DNA from 2 places in the Lacticaseibacillus zeae subsp. silagei genome. Region 2 is predicted to be linked to the other one. Evidence: predicted binding sites of a transcription regulator. Region 2 holds the regulator's gene; the other holds the start of a gene.
The links. The regulator CtsR, encoded in region 2, represses protease genes until heat stress. The targets are predictions, from matches to a motif close to TTGGTCAAAAAAGGTCAAANA.
Positions count from the first base shown of each region.

Region 1: a site for CtsR is predicted at 4,053-4,073, ahead of clpP (ATP-dependent Clp endopeptidase proteolytic subunit ClpP). Genes of this name have one in related genera too.

Region 1 is NZ_CP132484.1:930,593-938,292, reverse strand. Features, by position in the region: gene LACZS1_RS04495 (phosphoglycerate kinase) at 1-170, opposite strand, end outside; gene gap (type I glyceraldehyde-3-phosphate dehydrogenase) at 351-1,373, opposite strand; gene LACZS1_RS04485 (sugar-binding transcriptional regulator) at 1,410-2,447, opposite strand; tRNA gene LACZS1_RS04480 (tRNA-Arg) at 3,006-3,077, opposite strand; gene clpP (ATP-dependent Clp endopeptidase proteolytic subunit ClpP) at 3,400-3,990, opposite strand; gene LACZS1_RS04470 (MarR family winged helix-turn-helix transcriptional regulator) at 4,108-4,563, opposite strand; gene whiA (DNA-binding protein WhiA) at 4,864-5,811, opposite strand; gene LACZS1_RS04460 (gluconeogenesis factor YvcK family protein) at 5,816-6,844, opposite strand; gene rapZ (RNase adapter RapZ) at 6,841-7,700, opposite strand, start outside.
Region 2 is NZ_CP132484.1:2,559,186-2,566,885, forward strand. Features, by position in the region: gene rpoB (DNA-directed RNA polymerase subunit beta) at 1-1,117, opposite strand, end outside; gene LACZS1_RS11875 (ATP-dependent Clp protease ATP-binding subunit) at 1,467-3,974, opposite strand; gene LACZS1_RS11880 (CtsR family transcriptional regulator) at 4,013-4,480, opposite strand; tRNA gene LACZS1_RS11885 (tRNA-Pro) at 4,606-4,679, opposite strand; tRNA gene LACZS1_RS11890 (tRNA-Gly) at 4,684-4,755, opposite strand; tRNA gene LACZS1_RS11895 (tRNA-Arg) at 4,809-4,882, opposite strand; tRNA gene LACZS1_RS11900 (tRNA-Leu) at 4,893-4,978, opposite strand; tRNA gene LACZS1_RS11905 (tRNA-Gly) at 4,990-5,061, opposite strand; tRNA gene LACZS1_RS11910 (tRNA-Leu) at 5,131-5,213, opposite strand; tRNA gene LACZS1_RS11915 (tRNA-Lys) at 5,229-5,301, opposite strand; tRNA gene LACZS1_RS11920 (tRNA-Val) at 5,304-5,376, opposite strand; rRNA gene rrf (5S ribosomal RNA) at 5,385-5,501, opposite strand; rRNA gene LACZS1_RS11930 (23S ribosomal RNA) at 5,701-7,700, opposite strand, start outside.

The DNA of each region.
Region 1 (7,700 bases), 1.4 Mb from region 2:
AGCAAGATTGCCTTGCCGCCGTGATCAATGACATATTGGATGGTTGGCAATGCTGCCACGATCCGGTTGTCATCACCGATAACGCCATCTTTGATCGGCACGTTGAAGTCAACGCGGATCAGAACTTTTTTATCTTTAACATCTAAATCTGAAACGATTAATTTAGCCAAAAGATTTGACCTCCTTCATTTTCCCAAAGATGATGGATGAACATAGGTCCTCCACCATGGTGCTCGCAAAGGGCAAAAATCATCGTGTTTGCGTTGGTTTTTATCACCTTTCCAAAAAAAGCGGAGGGAGTAAAGCTCCCTCCGCTTCGGATGTTGCGGTTAGAAAAGCGTTACTCCGGATTAGAGAGTAGCAAATTTCAGCAAGGTACGGATCATCTGGCAAGTAAAGCCATATTCGTTATCGTACCAAGCAACCGTCTTAACTAATTGATAGTCACCGGCAGTTGTAACTTCAGTCTGAGTAGGATCGAAGATTGAACCATAAGTCGTACCGATTACATCGGAAGATACGATTTCGTCTTCGTTCCAGCCGAAGCTAGGGTTGTTTTCGGTGTGCTTCTTGATAGCTTCGTTGACTTGGTCAGCTGTAACGTTCTTGGTCTTCAGGATGGAAACCAATTCGGTCAAGGAACCGTCAACAACAGAAACACGCTGTGCGTGACCCTGCAACTTGCCGTTCAATTCTGGGATAACCAAACCGATAGCCTTAGCAGCACCAGTGCTGTGAGGAATCGTGTTAGCGGCGGCAGAACGTGCAGCACGCAGGTTGCCACCACGAACTGGGCCGTCAAGCAACATCTGAGTTGAGGTGTAAGCGTGAACGGTGGTCATGGTACCAACTTCAATGCCGAATTCCTTGTTCAGGAAGTAAGCCATTGGTGCCAAGCAGTTGGTCGTGCAAGAACCAGCAGAAACAATCTTATCGTCTGCATTCAAAGTGTCATCATTAACATTGTAAACGATGGTCTTCATCTTGCCAGCTGGGGCAGAAATCAGAACACGCTTTGCACCTGCATCCAAATGAGCTTGTGACTTTTCAGCAGAGGTATAGAAGCCTGTGCATTCAAGAACATAGTCAACGCCATCGTTCTTAACCCAAGGAATGTTCTGGGCTTGCGGTTCTGCGTAGACGCGGTATTCTTTACCGTCAACGACAATACCGTTATCGGTTGCACTAACTTCACCAGGGAAAGTACCGTGAGTTGAATCATACTTAAGCAAGTGAGCCAGCATGGTTGGGCTGGTCAGATCGTTGATCGCAACAACCTGGATGTCATTGCTCTTTGCACCCAATTCGTAAATACGACGGAATGCCAAACGACCGATACGGCCAAAACCATTAATACCAATCTTAACAGTCATGCTAAAATTTCCTCCTTTAGGAAATAAGGTTTTATTCTAACGGGTTGCCCCAGTTAAAATCGAATTTGTTGCACCGATATCAGTTAACAGCCACGTTCGACTCGGTGCGTGCTGCATGTACGCCGCAATTGCTTTGGCTTTACTTTTACCCGCCGCAACTGCGAAGACATACGGTATATGATCAAGATCCGCAAGCTGTAATCCGATTTGCGGTATCTTGTAAACGACCTTGCCCTTGGCATCATAGAAAACACCGAATGCCTCGGCAACGGCATGTTTGGCTTTCAACATGCTGATCGTATCAGGCGACATGCCACGGCGCTTAGCCATGACCAGCGCATCGCCCACACTATGAATCACTACCTGAGCTTTGTCGATAAGGTTTAAAACCTCTCTTACCGACGGCTCTTTGATTAAGGACTCATAGGACTCCGAGCTTAGATTCTCAGGAACATATAAAGCTCGATATTTGCTATCGGTTGCTTCTGCCATTGCGGCCGCAATCGAGTTGGCCTGAATGGTCACGGCTTCACCGAGGCCACCCCGTGCAGGGACAAACGACAGTTCACGGCCCGCAGATAGCTGAAAAGTTAACTGCGTGGCTAAATGTGCCATCGTTGTGCCACCCATAACGGCAATCGTTAAATGCCCAGGCGGTAACAGTAATTGTAAGGTTGAATTCAACGTTTTGCCAAGTTCATCAAGAACCCGACTACTCTGATCTGCATCCCCGGAAACGACCAGACAATGGTCGATACCAAGATGCGTTGCCAGTCGCTTTTCATCATCTTTGATTCCCAGCAACTGATTCATCAAATGATCGAGGCCGTGAAAAGTTTCTAACCCTTTAGCTGTCAACACCATGCCAGATTTCGAGCTCTCTAAAAGCCCCTGCCCGCGCAAAAAATCTGTTTCTGTACGTAATGCGCGTTCTGAAATCTTCATTTGTTCGGCTAACGTTCGCCGGCCAACCGGTGCCATCCAGTTAATAAATTGAAGGACCTGATAGCGTTTAGTGACGACGCCCATCAGATCAGGCGCGATCGCTTTGAGCCACGCAAGTTCAGTATGCATAAGGCACGTCCTTCTTTAATGGGTCATTTCACGTCCCTCCGAGTCGTTTGCCGACCCAGCAAGCTGAAAAAAATTAGGAACCCAACGTTTGCTGTTTTCCCTTACCAACAAAACCAATTGTAGCAGGGGTTCCGCTTTATCGCAAGTCTGTTGCCTAAATCGTCTTAAAGTAATCACAAAACCGGTTAAGTTTGAACATCTACTTCAAGAATGGTTCAAATGTTCGGCATTTACCAGTTTTGGCAACCTCGCTGCGGCTTTTTGATATCAGGGGTTTCGGCTTGCTTCTAATGAAATTTTCATGCACTGTATTTCGATCTATTTCAACAGCCTACACACAGCCAGTCATGGGTTCTTTCATCACTGCTTGTTCTGTTTTGAGCATTTTTCAAGCGAAACTGCCATTTGGTGAGGGAACGATTTCATTTGGCGTTTTCTTAGCCTAAAAAGGGCTATGCTGATCAGCGACATTTGCGTCCTACAAACACATTATGGCAAACAAAAAGCCCGCCATAGCGGACTTTTCTATTTTCGGTATTTTCCATATGACTGGAATTCTGCGCAGCCCGGGAGTCGAACCCGGATTTCGAGAACCGGAATCTCACGTGCGATCCATTACACTAACCGCGCAAGTACCTAATTATATTACTCAATCAGGAGGTAATTTGCAAGTCTTTTTATGTAGAGCGTGAGCCGGCGCGGTTAGAAGCCGGAGTGTAAGCGGCCTTGGTCGTGATGGCGCTCCTTGCCATTGCGACCAAGGTCCTTACACGCAGGCTTCTGCGCCGGGGATCGCGTTTCGGAACCGGATTGCCCTTAAGAGCTTATCACTTCAATTCGACGGCAATCTGATGGTCTCCATTTTCTTAAGACTCTTCTTCGACACCTTTTTCCCCCACCAAAATAAAAGCACACCGCTACTACAACAGCGGTGTGCCAATTCGTTTAAACCTTATTTTTGATTATTCTTATTAACCAGAATATCATCAATCAAGCCGTAATCCTTGGCTTCCTGAGCGCTCATATAGTGATCACGTTCAGTATCCTTCTTGATTTGCTCAACTGTCTGGCCTGTTGCATCGGCCAGGATCTGATTCATCTTTTTACGGGTCTTCAAAATTTCTTCGGCCGCAATTTCGATTTCGGTTTGCTGACCTTGGGCACCACCTGAAGGCTGATGGATCAAAATGGTCGAATTCGGCAAAGCAAAGCGCTTGCCTTTCGTGCCACCGGCTAACAGGACAGATGCCATGGATGCAGCCATCCCAATAGCAATGGTCTGAACATCGGACTTGATGAAGTTCATGGTATCAAGCATCGCCAAGCCGCTGGTGATTACACCACCGGGACTGTTGATGTAAAGGTAAATGTCCTTTTCAGAATCCTGTGCATCAAGAAAAAGTAGCTGGGCGATGACCGAGTTTGCCATTTGATCGTTTACTTCACCGGACAACATGATGATCCGGTCTTTTAATAGACGTGAGTAAATGTCGTAAGCGCGTTCGCCACGACTGGTTTGTTCAACGACGGTAGGTACTAGCATGTCCTAACCTCCTGAAAATCGTTTTTTAGCACTCTTTAAAGTACAGTGCTAAGTATACTGCTAAAGTCAAATAAGGTCAAAGATTTTAATCACAATCTTTGACCTTATAAAAATCGTTCAGACTTGTGGGTAGGCGTCGTCAGCGATAGCACTCAGATGCTCATCGACACGCGTTACCTCAGTCTTGATACGATCATATTCAGTTTGCGGCAAATTCATCAATTCCATGCAGGAGCCAACATGTTCAAAAATCTCATCGCGCGCATCCAAAGCCTTTTGCGTCAAGCTAACATCAACGCGACGTTCATCTTCGGTTGACCGTTTGCGGCTGATCCAGCCGTCTTTTTCCAGACGCTTCATTAACGGTGTCAAAGTACCGCTGTCCAACTCAAGTGTTTGGCCCACCTGCTTAACCGACATCGTGCCGTGTTCATATAGCGACAACAACGTAATGTACTGCGGATACGTCAACTTAAACGGCGCTAATGCCTGAGCATAGAAATGATTATATTGTTTCTGTGCCTTGTAAATTGCAAAACAAAGTTGTTCATTTAACGTGATCGGTTTGACCATAGTGCTTCCTCCTAAAACCTAAGCAACAATTGTATCCCGCTGAACGTGACAATTACCGCTTCATCTGGTAATAACATCACTGTAAATCCGAATGTAAACTGACTCATGTTTCTTGTCGTGGCATTCGTCAACCAGTGCACTGCCGGACAGTTTTTAGCATCCTAAAAGTGGCAGCTGGGTCGTTCAAATGCCCACATCAAATAACTTGATGTCGGTTACATTGTACACGATTATCTTGAGGAAACAAAGGCATTATCTTATAAATATGGCTTTTTGCTTATCTTGCAATTATCATAGCTGCTAGGCATCTTCCGGTTGCTGGTAACCCTCGGCAATCTGATTGAGTTTGCGCAACCGATGATTGACGCCTGACTTCGAAATTGTCCCACCCGGAACCATGGCGCCCAACTCCTGTAACGAGACATCCGGATGGGCTAAGCGCAAAACGGCAATTTCGCGCAGTTTGGTTGGCAGGTTATCCAACCCCACATGATCTTTAAGATAGTTGATATTCTCAATTTGTTTCTGGGCCGCATCAATGGTTTTGTTCATATTCGCCGTTTCGCAATTAACGAGACGGTTCACCGAGTTACGCATATCGCGCACAATCCGGACATCTTCGAACTTAAGCATCGCATTCGTCGCCCCGATCACCTGCAGGAAATCCGCGATTTTTTCGGCTTCTTTTAAATAAACAATATAGCCGCTTCGGCGTTCGACAGTGCGCGCATTCAGATTGAAATGATTCATCATTTTCAAAATGCCGGCATTGTGATCGGCATACAACGAATAAATTTCCAGATGATAGCGCGATGTTTCCGGATTATTCACCGATCCGCCGGCTAAAAAAGCGCCGCGCAAGTAGGAACGCATCCGTTGTGGTTCTTCCAAAACCGTTGCCGGGACCGTCGTCGAAATCGCCATCGTCGTCGGATCCAAAATTGACAAGTCCGACAGAATATCATTGACGCCTTCTGTCAGGCGGACAATGTACTGATAATTTTTCTTGAGTTTCATTTTGCGATGAACGACCAAGTTGGCTTCATGCCGATAAACCTGGCGAATCAAACTATAAATTCGCCGAGCAATGGCCGGATTTTCGGTTTGAATGTTTAAGACAAACCGATGGGCCATCAATGTCAGGCTGCCGTTCATCCGGATCAATGCCGACAGCTCTGCCTTCGCATGTTCAGGATGAACCTCGAGTTGGGTCAGTTCTTTTTTCACCATACTGGCAAAGCTTGCCATGCCCTCACCTCCGGATTTTCGCACTCACTTGAAAGGCTAAATTCAAAATTTCCTTAGCCACCTTGTCGCCATCATGGAAGACGCCGCGATCACGCAATTTCAAAAAGTCTTCCGAAATCACGCGACAGCCCATGTCACGCAAACCTTGATAATTATGCTTAACCGGCGTCAGAATCTCATTGTACTTTTGGTGATCGAGATAATTCTCGGGAACCGGCTCGATATTGACGAGCACAGTGTCGACAAAATTCTCACCCATCTGTTCATTCAAGACCCGGACATGGTCGGCATCGGTGAAGTTTTGCGTTTCGCCTTTTTGCGTCATGATGTTAACGATATAAATGACTTCGGCCTTCGTTTTCTTCACAGCGTCACCCAGATTGCCAATCATCAGGTTCGGCAGGATGCTGGTAAACAGACTGCCGGGCCCCAGCACGACCACGTCCGCGTCCATAATGGCATCAATGACTTCATGGACGGCTTTGGGTTCGCCATTAGTCGGATCGGTTTCGGAGACGGAAATATGCTTGATATTCTTACCGGCCGCGGTAATTTCGGATTCACCGGATAGGCTCGTTCCATCTGTGAATTCGGCATTAAGTGTGAGTGGCGTGTTGCTGGCAGGATAAACGTGACCATCCACCTGCATCATTTCACTCAGCTGCTGAACCGCCGGGAAAATACCGCCTTTCATCTCTGACAAAGCCGCAATGATTAAGTTGCCAATCGCATGGCCGGCAAAAAACGCATCGGTGGTGTTAAAGCGATACTGGAAAATATCCAGATACAGACTCGGCAACTCCGACAAGGCAACAAGCACATTGCGAATATCACCAGGCGGCACCACGTTAATATAATTGCGAATGGTGCCTGACGACCCGCCATCATCGGCAACCGTCACAATCGCCGTTACGTCAGCATCCTGTTCATGCAGGCTATGCAAGATAACCGGCAATCCGGTTCCGCCGCCAATCACGACGACTTTCGGACGCCGCCCGCGAATGACGCGGATAAATTTAGTTTCCCGACTCATGAACGATTCACCGTCTCCTTATGTTTCTTAATGTCCCGATGGGTAATATCAACCGCATACGCATCCGAAAATGCCTTACCGATGCGCTCCGCAAACGCAACGCTTCGGTGTTGACCGCCTGTGCAACCGATCGCGATCGTCACACTGGTTTTCCCTTCGGCTTTATACTTGGGCATGATCTCAGCCAGCAAATCGTAAAATTTGTTGTAGAAGCTTTCGGCATCTTCATTGTCCATTACATAGTCATAAACTTCCTGATCCAAACCGGTTTTTGGCCGGTAAGCCTTGACGTAAAACGGATTAGGCAGGAACCGGACATCCATGACAATGTCCGCATCAATCGGCAACCCGTATTTGAACCCAAATGACATGACTTCAATATGAAAGGCTGGCTGACCGCTATTTTCTTTGAAGTTTAAAAAGATCTTTTCCCGTAACTGCCGCGGACTTAACGTGGTGGTATCGATCACGACTTGCGCTCGATTCCGCAACTCAGTTAGTAGCACGCGTTCCTTTTTAATGCCGTCCATCAACCGGCCTTCCATTGCCAAGGGATGGGAACGGCGGGTTTCCTTGTAACGCGAAACCAGTTCTTCATCCGTCGCGTCTAAGAACAAAATGCGCGAATGAACGTAAGCGTTGTTGTCCAGATTAGCCAACATGTCGATAATCTGGTCATAAAAGGCCCGACTACGCAAATCCACGACTAGTGCAACCTTTGAGATCTTCCCGGATTCCTTAACGAGTTCCCAGAACTTAGGAAGCAGCGCTGGCGGCATGTTATCAACGCAAAAATACCCTAAATCTTCAAACGCCTGCATTGCAACGGTTTTGCCAGCACCCGACATCCCAGTGA
Region 2 (7,700 bases):
GGCCGTTGCCGATTAAGTTGATTTCTTTATCCGGTGTTACTTGTGAGTAGACCTTAATGCTTTGCAGCACAATCGGATCCGTCACAACGCCTTGATCGGAAGGTTGATACGTGACGGTCTTGAAATCATCCCGATCCAAATAAGCACCTAACTTGTCCATCACTTGACGGTCAACTTTGGTCCCTTTTTGGGCAATAACTTCACCGGTATCCGGGTCAGCCAATGTTTCAGCCAAGACCTGATTCAACAGGCGCGTCTTCAAGCTCAACTTCTTGTTAACCTTATAACGACCAACTGAAGCTAAGTCATAACGTTTCGGATCAAAGAAACGCGCATACAAAAGTGACCGTGACGAATCAGCGGTTTTAGGTTCGCCTGGGCGTAGGCGTTCATAAATATCCTTCAAGGCTTCATCGGTACGGGAATCATCCGTGTTCTTATGCACATCTTTTTCAAGTGTGAGCATCAGCGAATCGTTATCGCCGAACATGTTGATGATATCTTGATCAGACCCGAAGCCCAAAGCACGAACCAGTTCGGTCAATGGAATCTTCCGCGTCCGGTCGATCCGAACATAAGCAATATCCTTGGCGTCTGTTTCATATTCCAGCCAAGCACCACGGTTAGGAATGACAGTTGTGCCATAGGTAACCCGTGAGTTCTTATCGGTTTCGCTATGGAAATAAACACCAGGTGAACGAACCAACTGCGAAACAATAACCCGTTCCGCCCCGTTGATGATGAAAGTCCCTTGTTTGGTCATCAGTGGAAAATCGCCAAAGAAAACATCCTGGCTCTTGATTTCACCGGTTTCATGATTCGTTAAACGTAAGGTTACATGCAAAGGTGCAGAGTAGTTTGCATCGTGTTGGCGTGCTTCCTCGACAGTATATTTCGGTTCCAGCAGTTGATAGCCGACAAATTCCAGTGACAGTTTCCCTTGAAAGTCATCGATCGGCATAATATCGTCGAACATTTCTTTAAGACCTTCATCGAGGAACCATTGGTAAGAATTCGTTTGGATCTCGATCAGATTAGGAAGATCCAAAACTTCCTTGATCCGGGCATAAGACCGGCGTGTCCGGTGCTTACCATAATTCACTAAGTGTCCTGCCAAATTATTCACCCCTTGTAAGATTTTCCGGCTTGGTCGATTGTAAAAATAATGTAAATTTTGTTAAATTTACATGACAATGACGATCCCGCAGACATTTTGAGCAAAAAAAAACCAAAAACAGATCAGCCTTCAACCAGCCTGCTGTTTTTGCTTTTTCCATTAGCCAGAACGGACAATAGATCGTCCTGACAGCCTGTCCAAACCGAAATGCGATTGATTTAATAATACGCGGTGGTGTCAAGAAAGTCAAGCGGCAAAATTTTCCGTCTCAGACTCACAAATCCTTTCGCATATCGCACATTCAAAAAAGCCGTAACCACAGTTGATTACGACTTTTTATCATCTAAAGTTACGCCTTAACCGGTTCCTTCGATGCGCCATTTTCTTTATGCTTGCCTTTGTTTTCCTTGACAGTAAACGTTAGCTTGCCTTTTTTGGCACCGATTTGGATCAAATCACCGGTCTTAGCTTGTCCTGTCAACAAAAGTTCGCTCAGTTGATCTTCAACATCCGTTTGCAAAGCGCGGCGGATCGGACGTGCCCCGTATTCAGGATCGAATCCGGCAGCCGCGATGGCATCAATGCCTGCTGGCGTAATTTTGACGTCGATTCCCTGATCCTTAATGCGACTAAGCACGGTTTTGGTCATAATCTTGACGATCTCGTGCAGCTCTTCCTTGTTCAGGCTATGGAAGACAACCGTCTCATCAATTCGGTTCAGGAATTCAGGACGGAAACTCTTCTTCAATTCATCTAACATCCGGCTCTTCATCGCTTTGAAGTCTGCGGTTGGGTCCTTGGCACCAAAGCCAACCGTTTTATCGTCACGAATGGCGGTTGCCCCGATGTTACTGGTCATGATCAAAATCGTATTACGGAAATCAACCCGACGACCCTTCGCATCGGTCAGGTAACCATCATCCAAGACTTGAAGCAAGATGTTAAAGACATCCGGATGCGCCTTTTCGACTTCATCCAGCAGCACAACAGAATATGGCTTGTTGCGAACCTTTTCCGTCAACTGGCCGCCTTCATCGTAGCCGACATAACCCGGTGCGGCGCCAATCAAACGACTGGTGCTGAATTTCTCCATGTATTCGGACATATCAACCCGAATCATGGCATCCTCTGATCCAAACATCGCTTCAGCTAGGGCTTTCGCCAGCTCGGTTTTCCCGACGCCGGTTGGGCCAAGGAACATGAAGGACCCAATTGGGCGGGTAGGATCTTTCAAACCGGAACGTGCCCGGCGGATGGCCCGTGCAACTGCGGAAACAGCTTCATCCTGACCGACAACCCGTTGATGGAGAATCTTCTCCAGGTTAACCAAACGCTCGGATTCCTTCTTCTGCAACTGGGTAACCGGCACACCGGTCCATTGTGACACAACTTCTGCCACATCGGCGCCTGTCACTTTGATATCGGTCCGAACGCCGCTTTCGTTCACGGGTTCCGGCGTATCGGCAAGTTTGGCCTTAACGTCCGCTTCCTTGGTGCGAATGGTCGCCGCTGTTTCGAAGTCTTGATGATCAATCGCGTCTTCTTTGTCGGCGACTAACTTAGCCAATTCGTCCTGAAGCTTGTCGGATTTGGTTTCGACATTAGCTTTGTCCAATCGTACCTTGGCAGCACTTTCGTCAACTAAATCGATCGCCTTGTCAGGCAGGAAGCGCGTTGTAATGTAACGTGAGGACAAAACAACTGCTTCATGCAAAGCTTCATCAGTAATGGTGACGCCATGATGCGCCTCATACCGTGGACGCAGCCCTTTCAAAATCTGTTCTGCTTCTTCCTCCGTTGGTTCATCGACTTGGATGGTCGCAAACCGCCGTTCCAAAGCAGCATCTTTTTCAATATACTTTTGATATTCGTCTAAGGTTGTTGCCCCGATCAACTGCAACTCGCCACGAGCTAAGGCCGGCTTGAGAATGTTGGAAGCGTCAATGGCACCTTCAGCACCCCCCGCACCGATTAGCGTATGCAATTCATCAATGAACAAAATGACATTGCCATCTTTATAAATCTCATCAATGATTTTCTTCAGGCGATCTTCAAATTCACCACGATACTTCGTGCCAGCAACCAGTGAGCCCATATCAAGCATCATCAGTCGCTTATTCAGCATGTCATCCGGAACTTTGCCCGCGACAATCTTTTCGGCAAAGCCTTCCGCAATCGCGGTTTTCCCGACACCTGGTTCACCAATCAACACAGGGTTGTTCTTGGTGCGCCGGGCCAGAATCTGAATCAAACGCCGAACTTCCTTTTCGCGGCCGACCACCGGATCCATCCGATTTTCCCGCGCCATTTGAGTCAAATCGCGCGCAAGGCCGTCAAGTGTCGGGGTCCCTTGGCTATCTTGGCGGGCACCGCCACGCGCCATTGGTCGGCGTTTGGCAGCCGTGTCCGCAATGCCCATCTTCTTAAACACCATTTGTCGCGTCTTCGAAAGACTAAGCCCCAGATTCTGGAGAATCCGCGCGGCTAAAATATCGTCTTCACGAAGCAACCCCAGCAGAATATGCTCGGTGCCGATCTTCAAAGCACCTAAGCGCTTTGCTTCGTCGCCGGCAAACGCCAGAATTTCCTTACCTTTAGGTGAATAAGGCAAATAACTATCGCTAGCTTGACCGGCGGCATCAACAGTTCCATACCCTGTGAAGCGCTCGATCTCGTCATGGACATCATTCTCTGTGACCCCTAACTGACGCAGCGTCTTACCAGCGATTCCATCTTTTTCCATAACCAGCGCCATAAGCAAATGTTCAGTGCCTACAGCATGATGATGGAAATACTTCGCTTGTTCCTGGGCTAAAAGCAAAACATTTTTAGCACTAGGGGTAAATAAGTTGTCCATAAGCACGCTCCTTTTTAGAAAACTAATTATAAACTGTTCTATCTTTCATACCGCAAACGATCCAAAAATGCAAGGAACATGCGCGACCGTAAATGCTCTTCTGTCCCTTGATCAAGAATGCCCAAAGTCTCATGATTCATGACCGCCAACAACAAATTACCTGATTGCTGGGAAATAAGGCCATTGTCAAACAGTTCCTGAATCAAATCACGTGCATCGCGTAACCGCAAGCGCTTGGGAATGTGCTGCCGCATGATTTGAATGAGATCCTGATCATCTGTCAATTTGACCTTCACGATGCGAATGTAGCCCCCGCCACCACGTTTACTCTCGACAATGTAGCCGCGAGCCGGTGTGAACCGGGTCTTAATGACATAATTGATTTGCGAAGGAACGCAATTAAAACGACGCGCAATCTCGGCTCGCCGTATTTCAACGGCGGCCTCCTGTGCCAGTATCGTTTTTAGATAAGCCTCAATAATGTCCGAAATATTCTCACGCTGCATGTCGTTCAATCCTTTTTGACTTTGACCAATCTTGACTATTACACATTATACTGGCATTGGTCAGTTTATACAAATTTCTGCATTTGAAAACGAAAAAAGGACCACGATTTTTCGTGATCCAAGAATCGGGAAGACAAGATTCGAACTTGCGACCCCTACGTCCCGAACGTAGTGCTCTACCAAGCTGAGCTACTTCCCGGTAAAGCGGAAGACGGGATTCGAACCCGCGACCCCCACCATGGCAAGGTGATGTTCTACCACTGAACTACTTCCGCATACCGCATATTCAATTGATCGGCGCCAGCTTAGCTTCATAGGCGATCGACGATGCACCCAGTAGGAGTCGAACCTACAACCTTCTGATTCGTAGTCAGACACTCTATCCAGTTGCGCTATGGGTGCTTCAACAAAATGCCGAGGACCGGGATCGAACCGGTACGGTCATCACTGACCGCAGGATTTTAAGTCCTGTGCGTCTGCCAATTCCGCCACCCCGGCATAAAGTGAAAAGCGGAAGACGGGATTCGAACCCGCGACCCCCACCATGGCAAGGTGATGTTCTACCACTGAACTACTTCCGCATATCAAACCTATTCAATTATGACCGAGGAGCGGCCTTCAAAGACCCGAGCATTCCATTCAAGATACGATGCGGGTGAAGGGACTCGAACCCCCACGGTCAAAAACCACTAGAACCTAAATCTAGCGCGTCTGCCAGTTCCGCCACACCCGCAAAAGGTGGGTTAAATGAGCCGTGACAGGCTCGAACTGTCGACCCACTGATTAAAAGTCAGTTGCTCTACCAACTGAGCTAACGGCTCAATGGAGGATACAGGGCTCGAACCTGTGACCCTCTGCTTGTAAGGCAGACGCTCTCCCAACTGAGCTAATCCTCCATATGTAAGCGTGGCAGCTTCCTACCCTCGCAGGCAGTTTCCCACCAACTACTCTCGGCGTGAAGAAGCTTAACTTCTGTGTTCGGCATGGGAACAGGTGTATCCTTCTTGCTATCGCCACCACACTTATGAGAACTTTGCGCTCTCAAAACTGGCTATCATTGTTGGTTGTTTACTTTGCTGAGAATCGGCGTATTTCATCGAAACGCGTTCGCAGTCGCAGAAACCTCCACATAAGGACCCTGAGTCCATTGGCCAAAACCCGGCCAACGAACTCAGGCCCGCTTATGCTCCGGTTTCTAAGCGCTCCTGCTCACGCTCTACTTGGTTAAGTCCTCGACCGATTAGTACTGGTCCGCTCCATGCATCGCTGCACTTCCACTTCCAGCCTATCTACCTGATCATCTCTCAGGGGTCTTACTTCCATATAGGAATGGGAAATCTCATCTCGAGGGGGGCTTCACACTTAGATGCTTTCAGCGTTTATCCCTTCCGTTCATAGCTACCCAGCGATGCGCCTGGCGGCACAACTGGTACACCAGCGGAACGTCCATCCCGGTCCTCTCGTACTAAGGACAGCTCCTCTCAAATTTCCTGCGCCCGCGACGGATAGGGACCGAACTGTCTCACGACGTTCTGAACCCAGCTCGCGTACCGCTTTAATGGGCGAACAGCCCAACCCTTGGGACCGACTACAGCCCCAGGATGCGATGAGCCGACATCGAGGTGCCAAACCTCCCCGTCGATGTGGACTCTTGGGGGAGATAAGCCTGTTATCCCCAGGGTAGCTTTTATCCGTTGAGCGATGGCCCTTCCATACGGAACCACCGGATCACTAAGCCCGACTTTCGTCCCTGCTCGACTTGTCAGTCTCGCAGTCAAGCTCCCTTCTACCTTTACACTCTGCGAATGATTTCCAACCATTCTGAGGGAACCTTTGGGCGCCTCCGTTACATTTTAGGAGGCGACCGCCCCAGTCAAACTGCCTACCTGACACTGTCTCCCGCCACGATCAGTGGCGCGGGTTAGAGTGTTCATACAGCTAGGGTAGTATCCCACCAACGCCTCCATCGAAACTAGCGTTCCGATCTCTACGGCTCCTACCTATCCTGTACAAGCGGTACCAACACTCAATATCAAGCTACAGTAAAGCTCCATGGGGTCTTTCCGTCCTGTCGCGGGTAACCCGCATCTTCACGGGTACTATAATTTCACCGAGTCTCTCGTTGAGACAGTGCCCAAATCATTACGCCTTTCGTGCGGGTCGGAACTTACCCGACAAGGAATTTCGCTACCTTAGGACCGTTATAGTTACGGCCGCCGTTTACTGGGGCTTCAATTCTGGGCTTCGCTTGCGCTAACTCATCCTCTTAACCTTCCAGCACCGGGCAGGCGTCAGCCCCTATACATCATCTTTCGATTTAGCAGAGACCTGTGTTTTTGATAAACAGTTGTTTGGGCCTATTCACTGCGGCTGACCTTGCGGTCAGCACCCCTTCTTCCGAAGTTACGGGGTCATTTTGCCGAGTTCCTTAACGAGAGTTCGCTCGCTCACCTGAGGATACTCTCCTCGACTACCTGTGTCGGTCTGCGGTACGGGTAGTTTATTTCTCACTAGAAGCTTTTCTTGGCAGTGTGACATCAGGAACTTCGCTACTTTAATTTCGCTCCCCATCACCGCTTGTCCTTATGGTCGCAAGCATTTCACTCGCCACCAGACTTGCGGCTTGGACGCACTTTTCCAGCCGTGCGCTTTCCTTAGCCTCCTGCGTCCCTCCATCGCTTAAACAAAATAAACTAGTGCAGGAATCTCAACCTGCTTGTCATCGACTACGCCTTGCGGCCTCGCCTTAGATCCCGACTAACCCTGGGAGGACGAGCCTTCCCCAGGAAACCTTAGTCATACGGTGGATCAGATTCTCACTGATCTTTCGCTACTCATGCCGGCATTCTCACTTCTAAGCGCTCCAGCCGTCCTCACGATCGACCTTCAACGCCCTTAGAACGCTCTCCTACCGCGCACCCTTACGGGTGCACCCACAGTTTCGGTATTATGCTTAGCCCCGGTATATTTTCGGCGCAGTGCCACTCGACTAGTGAGCTATTACGCACTCTTTAAATGGTGGCTGCTTCTGAGCCAACATCCTAGTTGTCTGTGCAACGCCACATCCTTTTCCACTTAGCATAAATTTAGGGACCTTAACTGGTGATCTGGGCTGTTCCCCTTTCGACAATGGACCTTATCGCTCACTGTCTGACTCCCGGAGTAAGATCGATGGTATTCGGAGTTTATCTGAATTCAGTAACCCTTGATGGGCCCCTAG